Regions from separate parts of the Halomonas salsilacus genome, predicted to be linked through region 2. Evidence: predicted binding sites of a transcription regulator. Region 2 holds the regulator's gene; the other holds the start of a gene.
The links. The regulator LexA, encoded in region 2, represses DNA repair genes until DNA is damaged. The targets are predictions, from matches to a motif close to TACTGTNTANNTANACAGTA.

Region 1 (7,331 bases), on a different contig from region 2:
CCAGAGGAAGAGGAAGGAGCCGGTACGCTTGTTGCCATCTGCAAGCGGATGATTTTTGATCACGAAATAGAGCAGGTGCGCCGCCCGGCTGGCCACGTTCGGATAGAAAAACTCGTCGCCGAAGCCTTGCTCGATGGTCGCCAGTGCCGAGGCCAGGCCATCACCGCGCAGCTGCCCGAACAACTCGGTCGCCTCGCCCTTGGCCATCAACTCGCGTTTCAGAGACGCGATGCCCGCGAGGGCATCGTCCAGATGCAATGGTCGCATGTCGTTCTGGCGAGTGCTGACTTCTCCCAGGCTCTGCTCATCATAGCCCTGCAACAGGCTCCATGAACGCGCGTACTCGCCGATGACCTTGAGCACCTCTTCGCCCACCGGCTCGACCAGTTGTTGATTGGCCAGAGTGCGGGAGAGCAGCACCACCGCCTGCTCGAACTCGATGCCACGCTCGGCCAGCCGCTTGCGGTCGAGCGTATAGCCCTGCACCAGATGCTGTTTCAGCACCGAGGTCGCCCAACGCCGGAACTGCACCCCGCGCAGGGACTTGACCCGATAGCCGACCGAGATGATCACATCGAGATTGTAGTACTCGATCTGATAGGTTTTGCCGTCAGGAGCAGTATGTGCATATTTTGCACATACTGAATTTTTGTCGAGTTCGCCTTCGCGAAACACATTGCGAATGTGCTTGGTCACCACCGACCGCTCACGGCCGAATAGCTCACACATCTGTGCCTGGCTGAGCCAGACGGTCTCCTGGTCCAGCGCCACCTCCAGCGAGATGACGCCATCGCTGGACTGAAAAATCTGGACCTGCTGCATCTTGCACCTCCTTGCCCCTGCTTCCATCACTTGCAAACCAGCAATATCGCATATCAACCACTACCGCTGGTCAACCCACGCCACAGCACATGTACATGAATACAGCTAACCCCAATGTCATGACGAAAATAGCAAAGCTCGCGTGGTAACATATTAGCGGTATCCCATGGAGGGAGAGGTAAGGAAAGGTATGGATAAGATTTTGGAGTGCCTGATTCGCCTGAGGGTAGATAAGAAAGAAGACCATCCTGCGCCTCACCAACCCTGCTTGCTTCTGGCGATCATCTGCGAGATTCAGGCCGGCCATATCATTTCCCCGCTTGTTCAGATCGATACACGCCTAATCGCCCGCTACTACGAGATTTTCGAGATAGCGACAGGTGAACGACATAGAGCCCGCCCCTGGATGCCGATATGGGCGCTGAGGAATAGGAAAGGGCCCACCGGCAAACTCTGGCGCCCAGATTATCTTGCCCCCGTCCGGGAACTGGCCGATCAGATGGGACAGCCGAAATCATTGAAGCAGATCGAGCAGCGTTTCGGCGCCGCTTCACTTGATCCCGCTCTGTTTTCAACCCTTGAAGACAGTACGGCTGCCAAAGAAGCTTGCTCGCTGCTGGCTTCCCACTACCTCTCCACTGATAGCCGGGCCTATTCCCGAGTGCGGCAGTATCTCCAGACGGCGCTGGCAAGTGGCGAGTACGAGAAACACCCCGAGCGTCTGGCGGGTAGCGTGAAGGAAGAGAGCCAGAGATATGCCCGCTCCGCCGCCTTTCGCTCGCTGGTGCTGCAGGCCTACGACTATCGCTGCGCGGCCAGCCGATTGCGCTATATCACCCCCGACTATCGCTACCTGGTGGAGGCGGCCCACCTGGTGCCCTTCGCCGAGAGCCAGGATGACCGCCCCTGCAACGGTCTTGCCCTGACACCCAACCTGCACTGGGCCATGGATAGCCACCTGATCGCCCCGGGTCCGGATCATCGCTGGCACCTCAGCCCTGCGGTAGATGCCTTGGTGCCCGACAACCGTTGGCTGTGTGAACTGGACGGCCAGTCGCTGGTGCTGCCCCGAGATCCTCGCTGGCAGCCGGCCAGGGACGCCCTGGCCTGGCGGCTGGACAATCTGCAGCGCTGAGAACTCCTTGTCCAACCATGAACGTCCGGCGATAAACCCAGAACTTGAACGCGACAGGGCCCCGGCATCGTGAGATGCCGGGGCCCTGTCTGTTCCTGCGAGGATGATACCGCTTACGGCTTCATATCCTCGAAGAACTTCTTCACGCCGTCGAAGAAGCCGCTCTTCTTGGGCGAGTGGTGGGCGCTGTTGGTGCCGCCGAGGCTGTCCTGGAAGCTGCGCAGCAGCTCCTTCTGCTCCTCGTTGAGCTTCACCGGGGTCTCCACCACCACCTTGCACAGCAGGTCGCCGGGGGCGCCACCGCGCACCGGCTTCACGCCCTTGCCGCGCAGGCGGAACAGCTTGCCGGTCTGGGTCTCGGGCGGGATCTTCAGCTTCACCCGGCCATCCAGGGTCGGCACCTCCAACTCACCGCCCAGTGCGGCGTCAACGAAGTTGATCGGCACCTCGCAGTGCAGGTGCTTGCCGTCGCGCTCGAAGATATGGTGCGGCTTGATGTGCACCTGGACGTAGAGATCCCCGGGCGGGCCGCCGTTGAGGCCTGCCTCGCCCTCGCCGTTGAGGCGAATGCGATCGCCGGTATCCACGCCGGAGGGAATCTTCACGGAAAGGGTGCGGGTCTCGCGCACGCGGCCCTCGCCGTTGCACTTGTGGCACGGCACCTTGATGTGCTGGCCGGAGCCGTGGCAGGTCGGGCAGGTCTGCTGCACGGCGAAGAAGCCCTGCTGCATGCGTACCTGGCCATGGCCAGCACAGGTCGGGCAGGTCTCCTTGCTGGAGCCCGGCTCGGCGCCCTGGCCATCGCAGCGCTCGCACTCCACGTGGCGCGGCACACGGATATCCACGCTGGTGCCGGAGACCGCATTCTCGAGGTCGAGCTCGAGGTTGTAGCGCAGGTCGCTGCCACGGGCCGGGGCGTTGGGATGACGACGCCCGCCCCCTCCGCCGCCGCCGAAGATGTCGCCGAACACGTCGCCGAAGATGTCGCTGAAGCCCCCGGCACCCGCTCCGCCAAAGCCACCGCCGCCGAAGCCGCCCGCCTGGCTGTCCACGCCGGCATGGCCGAACTGGTCGTAGGCCGCGCGCTTCTCGCCGTCGGTGAGCACCTCATAGGCCTCGGAAACCTCGCGGAACTTCTCCGCGGAGGTCTCGTCGTCCGGGTTGCGGTCGGGGTGAAACTTCTGAGCCAGGCGCCGGTAGGCCTTCTTGATCTCTTTCTGGTCGGCACCGCGCTCTACGCCCAGCACCTCATAATAGTCACGTTTGGACATGGATCGGTCCGCCTCCGTCGCGGTACCGCGGAAACACCAACGCGGGAGTCAGGCCCCCGCGCTGGCGTCAACCGTGGTTCAGATGCGTGGTTTACTGCTTTTTCTGGTCGTCATTGACTTCTTCGTACTCGGCGTCGACCACGTCATCTTCCTGCTTGCCGCCGGCGTCCTGGCCTTCGCCACCGCCCTGCTGGGCCGTCTCGGCCTGGGCTGCGTACATCTTCTGGGCCAGGTTGCCGGAGGCTTCCGTCAGCTTGTCCAGCTTGGCCTGGATGTCGTCCTTGTCATCCCCCTTGATGGCCTCCTCGAGCTCCTTGGCGGCGCTCTCGATGACCTCCTTCTCGTCCTCGCTGGCGTGCTCGCCGGCTTCCTGCACGGTCTTGCGAGCGGCGTGGACCATGCCATCGGCCTGGTTGCGCAGCTGCACCAGCTCTTCGAACTTCTTGTCCTCGTCGGCGTGGGCCTCGGCGTCGCGGACCATCTGCTCGATCTCGTCGTCGGACAGGCCGCTGGAGGCCTTGATGACGATGGACTGCTCCTTGCCGGTGGCCTTGTCCTTGGCGGACACGTTGAGGATGCCGTTGGCGTCCAGGTCGAAGGCGACCTCGATCTGCGGCAGGCCGCGCGGTGCCGGCGGGATGTCGGCCAGGTCGAAGCGGCCCAGCGACTTGTTGCCACCCGCCTGCTTGCGCTCGCCCTGCAGCACGTGGATGGTCACGGCCGTCTGGTTGTCATCCGCGGTCGAGAAGGTCTGGGTCTTCTTGGTCGGGATGGTGGTGTTCTTCTCGATCAGCGGGGTCATCACGCCGCCCAGGGTCTCGATGCCCAGGGTCAGCGGGGTGACGTCGAGCAGCAGCACGTCCTTGACGTCGCCGCCGAGCACGCCGCCCTGGATGGCAGCACCCACGGCCACGGCCTCGTCCGGGTTGACGTCCTTGCGCGCTTCCTTGCCGAAGAAGTCGGCCACCTTCTGCTGCACCATGGGCATGCGGGTCTGGCCGCCGACCAGGATGACATCGTCGATCTCGGAGGCGGACAGGCCAGCATCCTTGAGTGCGATCTTGCAGGGCGCCAGGGAGCGCTGCACCAGGTCCTCCACCAGCGACTCCAGCTTGGCCCGGGTCACCTTCACGTTGAGGTGCTTGGGACCGGTGTTGTCGGCGGTGATGTAGGGCAGGTTGACGTCGGTCTGCTGGGCGCTGGAAAGCTCGATCTTGGCCTTCTCGGCGGCTTCCTTGAGGCGCTGCATGGCCAGGTTGTCGCCGGAGAGATCGATGCCGCTGTCGGACTTGAACTGAGCGACCAGGTAGTTGATCAGGTGCATGTCGAAGTCTTCGCCACCCAGGAAGGTGTCGCCGTTGGTGGCCAGCACCTCGAACTGGGTCTCGCCGTCGACGTCCGCCACCTCGATGATGGAGATGTCGAAGGTGCCGCCACCCAGGTCATAGACCGCGATGGTCTTGTCGCCGCGGGACTTGTCCATGCCGTAGGCCAGCGCCGCCGCGGTGGGCTCGTTGATGATGCGCTTGACCTCGAGGCCGGCGATGCGGCCGGCATCCTTGGTGGCCTGGCGCTGGCTGTCGTTGAAGTAGGCCGGCACGGTGATGACCGCCTCGGTGACTTCCTCACCCAGGTAGTCTTCCGCGGTCTTCTTCATCTTCTTCAGCACTTCGGCGCTCACCTGCGGCGGCGCCAGCTTCTTGCCATTGACCTCGACCCAGGCGTCGCCATTGTCGGCCTCGGAGATGGTGTAGGGCACCATCTTGATGTCCTTCTGGACGACGTCGTCCTTGAAGCGACGGCCGATCAGGCGCTTGATGGCATACAGGGTGTTGGTCGGGTTGGTGACCGCCTGGCGCTTGGCCGACTGGCCCACCAGGATCTCGCCATCCTCGGTGTAGGCGATGATGGACGGCGTGGTGCGCGCGCCCTCGGCGTTCTCGATCACCTTGGCGCTGTCGCCGTCGAGCACGGCCACGCAGGAGTTGGTGGTCCCCAGGTCAATACCGATGATGCGTCCCATAGGAAATCCTCGTAAAGTCGTTGCTGTGTATCCGGAGTCGTGTTCTGCGGCATGCGCCGCGGAGTTGACATCTATCTGGGGGCCGCAGGTGGCATTTCAAGCCCTGCGGCCGGGATTTAAGACCCACGGCCAGTATTTGTCGTGCCTCAGCCGGCGGCCTGGCTGACCACCACCATGGCCGGGCGCACCAGGCGACCGTTGAGCAGGTAGCCCTTCTGCATCACGTCCATGACGGTATTGGGCTCCAGCTCCGGGTTGGGCACCATGGCCATGGCCTCATGAAACTGCGGGTCGAAGGGCTCGCCCGACGGCTCAACGGCCTCGACGCCGAACTTGGCCAGCACGTCCTGCTGCATCTTCAGCGTCATGGAGACGCCCTCGCGATGGGCCTCGGTGGCCTCATCCGCCATGGCCTCCAGGGCCTTCTCAAGGCTGTCCACCACCGGCAGCAACTCCTTGACGAACTTTTCCAGCGCGAACTTGCGCGCCTTCTCGGCCTCCTGCTCAGCGCGGCGGCGCACGTTCTGGGCTTCGGCGGCAGCGCGCAGCGCCTGATCCTTGGCCTCGGCGACGGTCTGCTCCAGTTCCTCGACGCGGGCGGCCAGCAGCTCGGCCTCGGGGTTGTCGCTCTCTACCTCAGTCTCAGCCGACTCTGCCTGCTCGGCCGCCTCGACGGCATCCTCCAGCTCGCCTTCAACGGGCTGCGGTTCGGCCTCCTGCTCGCGACGGGCAAGTTCCTCGTCAAGCGGGGTCTGGGGCTCTCTGGCCATGGGTCTCTCCTGACAGGGAGGCGGCGACCACAGGCCGCCGGCTCACTAGTGAATGATGAAAACTACGATTCTGCGGGGTATATGGGGCCGGGGCGCGGGAACTCAAGGCGGACAGACCGCGTGCATTGTTGGGGAAGCTGGCCTACTGTATAAACGAACACGTATTGGATAAATGCCCAGTAGTCCTGAGCCCAGGACCTGCAGACTTCCCGGGAGGCACCATGCTGACTGAGCTTGCCATTCGCGACTTCGCCATCGTCGATCACCTGGAGCTGGAGCTCGCCGGCGGCATGACCGCCATCACCGGCGAGACCGGTGCCGGCAAGTCGATCCTGCTCGGGGCCCTGGGCCTCTGCCTGGGCGAACGTGGCGATGCCGGCAGCGTGCGCCATGGCCGTGATCGCGCCGACCTCTCCGCCCGCTTCGACATCGCTGCACTGCCCGAGGCGCGGGCCTGGCTCGAGGCCCGAGAACTGCCCGTGGACGACTGCCTGCTGCGCCGGGTGGTCAGCGCCAATGGGCGCTCCAAGGCGTGGATCAACGGCCAGCCGGCCACCGTGGCCGACCTCAAGGGGCTGGGCGAGCGGTTGATCGAGATCCACGGCCAGCACGCCCACCAGGCGCTGCTGCGCGAAGAAACCCACCTTCGCCTGCTCGACGACTTCGCCGGCCACCGCGAGGCGGTGGGCGAGATGGCCGAGACCTTTCGCGCCTGGCAGGCCGCGCGGCGCCGCCTCAAGCGCCTGGCCGAGGACGGCGACGAGCTGGTCGCCCGGCGCCAGCTGGTGCGCTACCAGGTGGAGGAGCTCGACCAGCTGGCCCTGGCCGAGGGCGAGTTGAAGACACTGGAAGAGGAGCAGGAGGAGCTGGCCCACGCCGAGGAGCGCCTGCGCGAGGCGCAGTTCGCCGCCGAGTGCTGCGACGGTGACGAGGACGGCGCCATGACCCGGCTGACCCAGGCAATCAACCACCTCTCAGCGCTGCCCGGCAGCGACCGCGGCAGCCTGGCCGAGGCGCTCTCCATGCTGGGCGAGGCGCGCATCCAGGCCGAGGAAGCGGCCCGGGAGCTCCATCACTTCGCCGTAGGCACCGAGCTCGACCCGGAGCGCCTGGCCTGGGTGGAGCAACGCTTGGGCGAGGTGCACCGCCTGGCCCGCAAGCACCACGTGATGCCCGAGGAGCTGACCGAGCTGCACCGGCGGCTGCAGGGGGAGCTTGCACGCCTGGAAGGCGGCGACGAGGACCTCGAGGCGCTGGAGGTCGAGGTCGACGCCCTGCGCGAGCGGTGGCGTGGGCAGGCCCGGCAGGTG
Region 2 (7,331 bases):
CCGTTGATGGCGGTGTATGGGCAGTTCTTTTTGCTGTAAACCACTACATCCCCTTCGGCGCAAAGATACCCGGGGCGTTGCGCCAGTAGCCCTTGTAGTCCATGCCGAAGCCGAACACATAGCGGTCGGCGACCTCCAGGCTGCAGTAGTCGGCCTTGAGGTCGGGTACCGCCTTGCGGTCGTGCTGCTTGTCCACCAGCACCGCAGTAGAGATGCTGGCGGCGCAGGCCTCGCGGCAGTAGGCAAGAATGGCGGCCAAGGTCGCGCCCTCATCGAGGATGTCGTCGACGATCACCACGTGGCGGCCGGCCATGGGCACCTCCGGGGAGACGCGCCAGAACAGCTCGCCACCGCGGGTGGCGCCGCGGTAGCGGGTGGCGTGCAGGTAGTCCACCTCCAGCGGGAAGCCGAGGCGCGGCAGCAGGTGCCCGGTGGTGATCAGGCCGCCATTCATCACGCAGTAGAAGACCGGCAGCTTATCGCCGAGGTCGCGGGTGATCTCGGCGGCCATGCGGTCCAGGGCGCGCTCCACGGCTTCGTGGGTGATCAGGCAGTCGGCGTTGTCCATCACCTCACGCATGTCGGCGAGGGACTGGTGGAAATCGGCATCGAGTTTGGGCATTACATAGGCTCGCGGTCGAAAGAAAGGGGGGTCAGGCCAGGGCCTCGAGATGGGCGTGTACGCGGCGCCAGCGAGAGAGCGCGGGGAGGCTCGCGAGCTCCGGGCGGGCGCGGCCATAGCGCAGCCGGGTCAGGCGGCTTGCACCGGGTCGCTCGCGGCAGGCATCAATAACTTCCAGGGCGGCGGCGCGGTCGTTGCAGACCAGCAGCATGTCGCAGCCGGCATTCAGTGCCGCCAGGGCCCGCTCGCCGGGGCGGCCGGCACTGGCGGCGCCGGCCATGCTCAGGTCGTCGGAGAAGATCACCCCCTTGAAGCCGAGGCTCTGGCGCAACAGGCCGAGCCAGGCGGGCGAGAAGCCGGCGGGGCGCGGGTCGAAGTCGGAGTAGACCACGTGGGCGGGCATGATGCCGTTCAGGCGTCCGGCGAGACGAGCAAAAGGCACCAGGTCGCGCGCTCGCAGGGCGTCGAGGGGGCGCGGGTCCACCGGCAGCTCCAGGTGCGAGTCCGCCGCCACGCCGCCGTGGCCGGGGAAGTGCTTGCCCACGGCGACCATGCCGGCTTCGTGGAGGCCGTCGATGAAGGCGCCGCCGAGCGCGGCGACGATCTCGGGGTCGGCGGAGAGGCTGCGATCGCCGATCACGCTGGAGGTGCCGTCATCGACGTCGAGCACCGGCGCGAAGCTGAGATCGAGGCCGCAGGCGGCCATCTCCATGCCCAGTAGCCAGCCGGCGTCCTGGCAGAGCCGCCGGGTGACCTCGGGCTGGGTGGCGAGCCCAGCCGCCAGCCGCGCCATGGCCGGCAGCCGGGTGACGCCCTGGCGCAGGCGCTGCACCCGGCCGCCCTCCTGGTCAATGGCCAGCAGCAGCTCAGGGCGCACCGAGCGGATTGCGTGGCTCAGCTCGCGGACCTGCTCGGCCGATTCGGTGTTGCGGGTGAAGAGGATCACTCCGCCCACCTCGGGCCGCGCCAGCAATTGGCGCTCCTCAGGGGTGAGGGCGATGCCTTCCAGGTCAAGCATCACCGGACCGAGGGTCGGAGGCATGGTCGATTCCTTGGCATGAAAGGAGTGAGATACTAGGGCATCACCGGCGGGAGTGACAGCCGCTCAGGCATGGACTGCCTGCGCAACGGGAGTCGGCAGCGGGGCCTGCATGGCCGAGACCACCACCGGGCGCAGGCGGCGAATCAGGTCGCGCACGGTGACATGCTCTCCATAGTCCTTTTCGGCGATATCGCGCAGGGCGTCAAGGCCGGAGAGGGTGAAGATCACGGTGCCGAGCATGAAGTGCAGGCGCCAGAAGCGTTCGGCGTCGGGCAGCTCGGGGGTGGCCTGGCGCACCAGGTCGGTGAAGCGGGTGAAGACGCTGCCGTATTCCTCCTGGATATACCGGCGTAGATGGCCCTGGGCCTGGCTGTAGGCGAGCCCTAGCAGGCGCATGAAGACCTTGAGGCTGTTGCGCTCCGCCGGCACCTCCAGCACGCTTCGCGCCATGGTCTCGAGCAGCGCCTCCAGGGGGATCACCTCGTCGCCGTAGTCCGCCTGGAGCTCGTCCAGGGCGCGGTGGAAGCGCTCGGTGAAGGGGTCGAGGTAGCGGGCGAACACCGCCTGGATCAGCGACTTCTTGGAGCCGAAGTGGTAGTTCACCGCGGCCAGGTTGACCCTGGCCTTGCTGGTGATGGTGCGCAGCGAGGTCTCGGCGAAGCCGCGTTCGGCGAACAGCACCTCGGCCGTATCGAGGATGCGGGTGACGGTGTCGGTCTGGGCCATCTGGTAAGTCCTGACGTGAGTCCCGATAAGAGTCGCGGTAATAAACAGCTGTTTCAAACGTGTCCGAATTGTAAACCAGCCACGTACTCTTGCTCAATGGCCGTGTAGGGAGTGTGTTTTAAACGGTGCTATCCCGTTACCCCCTAGGCTGTTCTTTCTGGAGCGAGCCATGGCATCCCGTATTACTGGATGGAACATCATGCTGTATACTTGATCACTAACGTAACCATCCAGTCGCCGCTTTCCGCCCCGGAGGTCGCATGACACGCCCCCTCACCCAGCGCCAGCAAAACGTCTATGACTTCATCGTCAAGACCATTCAGGAGCTTGGCTATCCGCCCACCCGGGCCGAGATTGCCCGGGCCCTGGGCTTCCGCTCGCCCAACGCCGCCGAGGAGCACCTGCGCGCCCTCGAGAAGAAGGGTGCCATCCGCATGATCGCCGGCACTTCCCGCGGCATCCGCCTGCCCGCCCAGGAGCAGGAGGCCCCCGCCGAGGGCGAGGCCCCGCTCCAGGGGCTGCCGATCATCGGCGAGGTGGCCGCGGGCAGCCCGATCCTTGCCGCCGAGCATATCGACCGCTATTGTCCGCTGCCCCCGGAGTACTTCACCCCCCGAGCCGACTACCTGCTCCGGGTGCGCGGCCTCTCCATGAAGGATGTCGGCATCCTGGAAGGCGACTTGCTCGCCGTGCACCGCACCGAACGGGTGCGCGACGGCCAGATCGTGGTGGCCCGCCTGGAGGACGAGGTGACGGTGAAGCGCTTCCAGCGCAGCGGCCACGTGGTGACCCTGAGCGCGGAGAACCCGGAGTTCGCCCCCATCGAGGTGGACCTGCGCCATCAGGCGCTGGAGATCGAGGGCATCGGCGTGGGGGTGATCCGCGGCGGCAGCGGCCAGGCGCTGGGCTAGGCGCTGAAAAGGCGCGCTGCCGATGGATGAGACAGCCGCGGTGAGAAAGATCCTCCACGCCGACTGCGACTGCTTCTTCGCCGCGGTGGAGATGCGCGATGACCCGGCGCTTGCCGAGGTGCCGCTGGCCATCGGCGGCAGCCCCGAGCGGCGCGGGGTGATCGCTACCTGCAACTATCCCGCCCGGGCCTTCGGCATCCATTCGGCGATGCCCACCGCCCGGGCGCTGCGCCTCTGCCCCCACCTCACCCTGCTGCCCGGCAGCTTCGATAAGTACCGCGAGGTGTCGCGCCAGATCCAGGCGATCTTCCATGAGCTCACCCCGCTGGTGGAGCCCCTCTCCCTGGACGAGGCCTTCCTCGATGTCGGCGAGGTGGAGCGCTTCTCCGGCAGCGCCACCTGGATGGCCCGCTGGCTGAAGCAGGAGTGCCTGGCGCGCACCGGCATCACCCTCTCCGTGGGGGTGGCGCCCAACAAGTTCCTGGCCAAGATCGCCAGCGACTGGGAGAAACCCGACGGCCTGACCGTCATCACCCCGGAGCGCATGGAGGCCTTCCTGCGTACGCTGCCGGTGAAGAAGCTCCACGGCGTGGGCCCCGCCACCGGGGCGCGCCTGGACGCCATGGGCATCACCACCTGCTCGGCGCTGCGCGAGGTGCCCCTGGAGCGCCTGCTGGAGGCCTTCGGCAAGTTCGGCAAGCGGCTGTTTGAGTTGGCCCGGGGCATCGATGAGCGCCCGGTGCGCCTGGAGCGGGAGCGCAAGTCGGTCAGCGTGGAGACCACCTTCGCCCATGACCTGCCGGATCTGGCCAGCTGCCGCGAGGCCCTGGCCCCGCTCTGCCAGCGGCTGGAGGAACGCCTGGCCCGCCACGGCCACCCGCCCCTGGCCGGCCTGGTGGTGAAGGTGCGCTTCGACGACTTCAGCCTGACCACCCTGGAGAGCCGCGGCCTGGCGCCCTCCCCCGAGAGCTTCGCCCGCCTGCTGGAGCAGGCCTGGGAGCGCGCCCGGCGCCCGGTGCGCTTGCTCGGCGTCGGCGCCCGGCTGCTGCCGGCGGCACGGCGCCGCCAGCTGGGCCTGCCGCTCCTCTAACGTGGCCCTTGGTCCTTGGCCCTTGGCCCTTGGCTCTATTTCGTATCGATATAGCGGTGGTCGTTGAAGGTGGCGACCCAGCCGGGGTGGTAGACCAGCAGGATGGCCATGAGCATGCCAGTGATGAAGGCCTCCGAGGGCATCAGCAGCGGCAGGAAGCGGGCATACTCCATGGCCTGGTAGAGGGCGTGGGCGTCGCTGGCGCCGAGCGCCATCAGCCCTACTGCTGTGAGACCTGCGGCCAGCGTGGAAAGCGCGGCGCCGAAGAAGCCGCACAGAAACAGGAAGACCATCAGGTTGTCCGGCAGGCGGCGATCCACCAGGCGCCAGACCAGCACCGTGACCAGCGCCGGCATCACCCCGGTAACCAGCAGGTTGACGCCCAGCAGCGGCCAGTCGACCCGGCCGGTGACCACCGCTGCGAGATTGACGATCAGGATCGAGGCGAGCGCCAGCGGGGCCTTGAAGACCAGGGTGAGCAATGCGGTGAACATCAGGTGCAGGGAGAGCCAGTCGACCGCCTGGGCGCGCAGCTGCCACATCAGCAGCACCGCCACGGTGGCGGCGAGCCAGCGATGCTGCAGCGCGGTGTCATCGAGCAGCGCCCGCCAGGGCCGCTGGGCCAGCGCCATGCCATAGAGCGCAAGCGATAGCAGGCCACACAGCATCAGCAGCCAGGGGGCGAGCACCGCTTGGGAAAAGGACATGGGGCGCCTCTCGTCGACTCGCCCGGTCAGGCGAAGACCACCGTCTTGTTGCCGTGGATCAGCACGCGATCCTCCAGATGCCAGCGCAGCCCCCTAGCCAGCACCGCCTTCTCCACGTCGCGGCCGAAGCGCACCAGGTCGCCGGGGGTGTGGCAGTGGCTGACGCGGTGGATGTCCTGCTCGATGATCGGGCCAGCGTCGAGCTCTTCGGTGACGTAGTGGCAGGTGGCACCGATAAGCTTCACGCCACGCTCGTAGGCCTGGTGATAGGGCTTGGCACCGGCGAACGAAGGCAGGAAGCTGTGGTGAATATTGATCACCCGCCCGGCGTAGCGTTCACAGATCGACGGCGGCAGGATCTGCATGTAGCGCGCCAGCACCACGCAGTCGGCCCGAACCTCATCCACCAGACGCACGACCTCGCCGAAGGCGGCCTGCTTGTCATCGGGGCGCACCGGCACGTGGTGGTAGGCGATGCCGTGCCACTCCACCAGGCCGCGCATGGTCTCGTGGTTGGAGATGACCGCGGCGATGTCGCAGTCGAGCTCGCCGGCGGTCCAGCGGTAGAGCAGGTCCACCAGGCAGTGGGACTCCTTGGAGACCATCAGCACCACCCGGGGGCGGTTGCGGGTGTCAGAGAGTGCCCAGGTCATGTCGAACGCCTCGGCGATGGGCGCGAAGGCCTCGCGCAGCGCCTCGGGGGGCATGCCGATGGAGTCGGCCAGGATCTCGTAGCGCATGAAGAAGCGCCCTGTCTCCAGATCGGAGTGCTGGCTCGCCTCGGTGATGGAGCCGCCGTGGCCGGCGATGAATCCGGACACCCGGGAGACGATGCCGACGCAATCGGGGCAGGAAACCACCAGGCGGTAGTAGTGTGACATGGCGTGCCTCTGGCTTGGGCTAGGAGTAAAGGCCGACAGTTTAACGAAAACAGGGGGTTCCGGCACCCGCGAAGCGGCGCGCGTTGTGGCTGCCCGGGGCCTTCCCGTATAGTGAAGGCACATTTTCCGAGCCCACTGCCCCCGATGCCCCAGCACAGAGTCCAGATTCGCCCTCGCCGCCGCCCTCCCCTGCACTTCCTGCCGCTGGGCGGCTGCGGCGAGATCGGCATGAACCTGAGCCTCTATGGGTATGGTGAGAGAGACCACGAGGAGGAGTGGGTCGCGGTGGACTGCGGGATGATGATCCGCCAGGACCTCCCCGACAGCCCGCTTCAGGTGCCCAACCTGGACACCCTGACCACCCTGGGGATCCGCCCTCGGGGGCTGATCATCACCCACGGCCACGAGGACCATATCGGCGCCGCCGCCTGGCTGTGGCCCACGTGGGGCTGCCCCATCTGGGCCACCCCGCTGGCCGCCGGCCTGTTGCGCGCCAAGTTCATCGAGCGGGGCCTCGCCACCGATGCCATCAGGGTCATCGAGCCCGGCGAGGCACTGGAGACCGGCCCCTTCACCCTGCGCTACCTCCCGCTGACCCACTCGATTCCCGAGAGCTGTGCCCTGCTGCTAGCCGCGGGCGAACACCGCGTGCTGCACACCGGCGACTGGAAGCTCGACCCCGAGCCGCTGATCGGCAAGCCCATCTCCGCGTCCACCTTCCGCGCCATCGCGCCAGTGGATCTCGTGATCGGCGACTCCACCAATGCCCCCATGCCGGGCCACTCGCGCAGCGAGGGCGAGGTGGCCCGGGCGCTCGAGCACACCATCGCCCGCTGCGAGGGGCGCGTGATCGTCTCCTGCTTCGCCAGCAACCTGGCGCGGGTGCTGGCCATCGGCCGCGCGGCCCGACGCAGCGGCCGCCGGGTGAGCCTGATGGGGCGCTCCATGGAGCGCATGGTGGCGGTGGCCAGGGGCCTTGGTTACCTGGACGACTTCCCGCCCCTGGTCCCCACCTCGGACCTGGGCTACCTGCCCCCCAACGAGGTGCTGGTGATCGCCACCGGCAGCCAGGGCGAACCCAGGGCGGCGCTGAGTCGTCTGGCCCGCGGGCGCCACCACGCCATGGAGCTGGGCGCAGGGGACAGCGTGATCTTCTCGGCCAAGGCGATCCCTGGTAACGAGCTGATGATCGAGCGGCTCAAGAGCGGCCTGAAGCGGCTAGGCGCGACCCTGCTCGACGAGTTCAGCCATCCGGAGCTGCACGCCTCCGGCCACCCCGCTCAGGAGGAGCTGCACACCTTCTATGGCTGGGTGAAGCCCCGCCACCTGCTGCCGGTGCACGGCGAGCCGCG

Region 1: the regulator LexA is predicted to act here: its motif matches at 6,165-6,184, upstream of recN (DNA repair protein RecN).

What each region holds. Positions count from the first base shown of each region.
Region 1 is NZ_JBPKAQ010000005.1:193,356-200,686, reverse strand. It holds gene rhuM (RhuM family protein) at 1-822, opposite strand, end outside; gene ACR80S_RS09705 (HNH endonuclease) at 1,322-1,957, shown strand; gene dnaJ (molecular chaperone DnaJ) at 2,071-3,228, opposite strand; gene dnaK (molecular chaperone DnaK) at 3,320-5,251, opposite strand; gene grpE (nucleotide exchange factor GrpE) at 5,398-6,021, opposite strand; gene recN (DNA repair protein RecN) at 6,243-7,331, shown strand, end outside.
Region 2 is NZ_JBPKAQ010000008.1:71,720-79,050, forward strand. It holds gene ACR80S_RS12450 (prepilin peptidase) at 1-39, shown strand, start outside; gene ACR80S_RS12455 (hypoxanthine-guanine phosphoribosyltransferase) at 44-622, opposite strand; gene nagZ (beta-N-acetylhexosaminidase) at 654-1,664, opposite strand; gene ACR80S_RS12465 (TetR/AcrR family transcriptional regulator) at 1,728-2,390, opposite strand; gene lexA (transcriptional repressor LexA) at 2,651-3,301, shown strand; gene dinB (DNA polymerase IV) at 3,342-4,391, shown strand; gene ACR80S_RS12480 (energy-coupling factor ABC transporter permease) at 4,427-5,098, opposite strand; gene purU (formyltetrahydrofolate deformylase) at 5,125-5,979, opposite strand; gene ACR80S_RS12490 (ribonuclease J) at 6,208-7,331, shown strand, end outside.